2 regions of the Autumnicola psychrophila genome follow, and region 2 is predicted to be linked to the other one. Evidence: riboswitches for the same ligand, from Rfam matches in the RefSeq annotation. Region 2 holds a riboswitch; the other holds the start of a gene.

Region 1 (2,203 bases), on a different contig from region 2:
TATCCGCTCCCTTTATTCTCTCAGAAAGAAGTGCTCTCACCTCTTTATGCGAAAGATTAGGTTCTAACAAGGTATCAATGTAACTGTTGTAATAATCTAAAGCTTTTTCTCTTGCCTTAATGGGACTTTTATCTATAAATTCCTTTTCATCAGAAATAAAATCTATGTTATCATCTTTAATAAATCTGATAAGTTTCACCCTTACTAGATAATAAAATGCTGCTTCCATTTGTTAGTTTTTGCTGTTTCTCAATTGAGAAAGTAATACTCTGAAATTTTTATTTTTTTCAGATTTATTGGCATCAAGATTTAATGGGGGATTAAATTCTTCAATTAGTTTTTCTTCTAATTTGTGGCAATTCTCAGTTTGATAGAAAAACATTAAAATATTTTCGGACAACCAATTGGAAAGTTCTTTCTCATCCACCTGAGAAAATTTTGTTTTTCCTGATGTAGGGTCTGAGTCTCTTGGAATTAATTTATAGCCAAATAAAACCCCTAAACTTTTTCTTAAGGTGGAACGCCCTGCATTATTCCCATAAAAATGTGTTCTGAAAATTCTCGTTCTTAGGCTCTTTCCTGCTATACCTGTATATATAACTTTATAATGGTCAAAGCTTTTAAAAAATGGAGAGATAGCTGTTACAGGTAAAGATGAACCTTCTTTAAGACACATTATATAATTACCTGATGCATGGGGAATGGTAGATTCAGAATTTACTTTAGGGTCGAAACAGTTCTTCCTAAATTCGCTGAGAATTTCTTCTAGAATAATAATGTCGGTTGAATTATCAGCTCTCGTTTTTTCTAAGGGTTGAGATTTTGGGTTTCTGTCTCCTATTACTTCAATTTCTCCTACTGCAATGAGATTCTCGACATCCTGAACAGTATAACCTCTTTTACTTGGACTAAAATCAGAATAATAAAATCCTATTTTTCGAATTTTGTCCCTGATTTTTTTTTGTTGATTGGGTAAGGCATTTTCTTTTTCAAAAACAAGTTTTTTTATTTCTTCTATTTGTACTACAGAAAATTTTCTATCCCCTTTCATGTAATTTTTGCTGACAATATAAGAAGTTCTATTAATTTGTGGGACAACCTTTTATTTCTTAAAGGGAAAAACTTATATTTGGTCTTCATACATCAAGAGACTTTTTCAAGTCACCAACCTAGAGCAACACTCCAAGGTGGTAAAAAGATGGGGACTTTCTGTCAAAATAAAATGGCTTCCTTTTCTCTCTTGATGTAATATTTTTCAATTATAATAAATTACATCTATGAACTATCTATCTGATTTAAAACCTCCAAAACCTGAAAAAATTGAAATTCCTTCTGAATTAACACAAGTAGAGGAGGAGAGGCAAGTATTTATTCATGGCTATATAAATTCATGGAAAAATACAGTTCGTATTCATCCAAAGACCTACATAATTTGTAAGCAGACAGGAAAAAAGATAAAGCTTCTTCATTTTTACAATATCGCTGCTTATCCACAATGGACAGAAATCATAAAATATGAGAAATTTACCCTCGTGTTTTCAGGCTTACCTAAAGAATGTAAATCCTTCGATTTTTTAGAGAAATTAAATGAGCCAAACATTTTTGAACGGTATGATATCACTAGGAATGAATCTGATGTTTATACCCTATTTTTTTAATTTTAGTGCAATAAATCGGAGTAAAAATAGATGTTTACAGTTTTTCTTTCGGTCAAAATTTTTTTTCCCAGGAAAAGCTAAAAGAAGTGGTAATTAAATATGAGAGAGAACATGGAAAAAGAAATTATTGAACAAAAAAAGGTAGCGAAATTCATTCGGACTCTAGAGGGGGAGTTGGAGGTTCTACAGAAAAAGGAAAGAGCAGCAGGGTGGTCACAGCGCAATGCCCTAATTGAGCACGTCTATTCAAACTATGACAGACATGAGAATTTAATAGCCAAAAAAGAAAAATGGGAAAACATTGGTTTTCAATGCAGGATTTTGGAAGATATTTTGGAATTAATGATTAGGCATAGGGATATCTATGGTCTCTACAATATTTCAGGTATGAAAAGGGAGCTAGACAATCAACTTTCTTTGGCAGAGCGTCTAAATGAATTTGAAATTGCTGAAGTTATTTTGGATTATAAAATTAGATTAGAAAAAGTATCAAAAGAGCCTGTATAAGCCACCTTCATTCTCTGAAGGATTGATGGCATCTGGAA
Region 2 (2,203 bases):
ATTGAAGTATGGGGACCAATATATTTCTAAGGTAGGTTACGGGAAGAATTATATTATCATAGGTGCTATTCGAAATTTGCCTACCAATGGCAATGCGGCCAATAATATCAAAGACTTAGCACGAAGGCAAATGCAGACCATCATTTACGATTATGAAAGCATTTCTCCTGAAGAGCAGGAAATACTGGATAAAGTTTGGTTTGAATTGAAATTCTTCTCCACTTTAAAAGAGCATAGGAATGGTGTAGTCCTGAATTCCTATGAGGATTATCTTGATGTTGTGCAAGAAGTTGAGGACGCGGAGCTGTCGATAATTCAACTTTTTTACAGCCGCTTTGAATATTTATAATCCAGTAATTCCGGAAAAAAGGAATTTGAATTCGGCTATTGTTTGACGACAAAACAATTCCGTATCATCTATTGCGCCAACTGAAGTTAAGGGAAAACGGTGATTTATTTTTTCTACCTTTGCTTAAAATTTATAATTAAATGAAAGTATTCCTCACCCGATTAAACGACGCATATCATTTTGAAACCAAAAATGAGCGTGGAGACGTAGTTCATCTGGATAATAAATCTGAAGAAAATCCGCAGGGATCTAGTCCTATGGATCTTATACTAAGAGGTGTAGCCGGCTGCAGTAGTATTGATGTGGTGATGATTTTAAAGAAGCAACATTTAGAACTGGATGACCTTCAGGTAGAAGTTGAAGGATTTCGGGAAGATGGAGCAATACCTAATGTTTTCAAGAAAATCCATCTTAATTTTATGCTGAAGGGGGACATTCCGGAAGCAAAAGCAAAAAGAGCAGTTAGCCTTTCTATGGAAAAGTACTGTTCAGTGTCAAAAATGCTGGAAAAAGCTGCCGAAATATCTTTTGAAGTTAATTTAAATGAAAAGCTCATTTAAAACTTTAAAATATAAATTGAAAGATTTAATGAGATAAGGGAATAGAGAGATAATAACTATTTAGCTTTTTCCCTCTTTCCCTTTTTAACTTTTCGTTCAATTCACTTGCAAATTCAGGCCTTAGCCTTATATTTGCCAGGCAAGTTCATTAATTTAAACACCGTTATCAAGAAAGGTTGAGGGATTAGACCCGCTGAAGCCTTGGCAACCCTCCTGTAATGGGAGAAGGTGCTACGTTCTACCATTCCGGAAACGCTGTGGATAGATAACAAAAGAATCTTTCCTCTCTTCTTTTTTGATAATATTTTGAAACGAATAGCATGTCAAGAATAGAAGATTTAATTTCTCAAAAAATACTGGTTTTAGATGGTGCCATGGGGACCATGCTTCAGGAATATAAATTTTCTGAAGAAGACTTCCGTGGTGAACGTTTTAAAGATTGGCCTGTTTCTTTACAGGGTAATAATGATTTACTTTCTTTAACACAACCTGAGGCAATTGCCGAAATTCACCGCAAGTATTTTCTTGCCGGTGCCGATATTGTGGAAACCAATACCTTTTCTGGTACTACCATTGCCATGGCAGATTACCAGATGGAAGACCTTGTGTATGAGCTGAATTATGAGTCTGCCAGAATTGCTAAAAAAGTAGCTACAGATCTTACTGCAGAAAATCCTGAAAAACCGCGATTTGTTGCAGGTGCAATTGGCCCCACCAATAAAACGGCAAGCATGTCGCCAGATGTCAATGATCCCGGGTACAGGGCAATTTCCTTTGAGGAGCTTAAAGTGGCTTACCGGCAACAGGCACAGGCGTTAATAGACGGCGGAGTGGATATTCTGCTGGTTGAAACGGTATTTGATACTCTTAACGCAAAGGCAGCCTTGTTTGCCATAGATGAACTTAAGGAGGAATTAAACGTAGATGTTCCGGTTATGATTAGCGGAACTATTACAGATGCCTCGGGGAGAACCCTTTCCGGGCAAACTGCTGAAGCTTTCCTCATTTCGGTTTCCCATATTCCGCTTTTAAGTATCGGCTTTAACTGTGCTTTAGGTGCAAAACAGCTTACTCCGCATCTTGAAGTTCTTAACAGGTACGCAAATTCCGGAGTTTCGGCTTATCCCAATGCCGGTCTGCCCAATGCATTTGGGGAATACGACCAGGATGCGGAAGAAATGGCCGATCAGATCAATGAATATCTTGAAAAACGACTGGTAAATATTATTGGTGGCTGTTGCGGGACTACCCCAAAACATATCAGCGCAATTGCCGAAGCAGTTAAAAATTACCA

Evidence for each region. Region 2 has a riboswitch for S-adenosylmethionine ahead of RM541_RS01670 (homocysteine S-methyltransferase family protein). Riboswitches for the same ligand answer to the same signal wherever they lie in the genome.
Region 1: linked by a shared signal. The riboswitch ahead of RM541_RS04295 (hypothetical protein) and the one ahead of RM541_RS01670 (homocysteine S-methyltransferase family protein) in region 2 are both predicted to bind S-adenosylmethionine.

The regions. Positions count from the first base shown of each region.
Region 1 covers NZ_JAVRHN010000003.1:20,847-23,049, forward strand. The annotation lists gene RM541_RS04285 (AlbA family DNA-binding domain-containing protein) at 1-229, opposite strand, end outside; gene RM541_RS04290 (GIY-YIG nuclease family protein) at 233-1,051, opposite strand; SAM-I-IV-variant riboswitch at 1,136-1,230, shown strand; gene RM541_RS04295 (hypothetical protein) at 1,278-1,658, shown strand; gene RM541_RS04300 (hypothetical protein) at 1,770-2,165, shown strand.
Region 2 covers NZ_JAVRHN010000001.1:424,562-426,764, reverse strand. The annotation lists gene RM541_RS01680 (hypothetical protein) at 1-349, shown strand, start outside; gene RM541_RS01675 (OsmC family protein) at 490-909, shown strand; SAM riboswitch class I at 1,070-1,181, shown strand; gene RM541_RS01670 (homocysteine S-methyltransferase family protein) at 1,230-2,203, shown strand, end outside.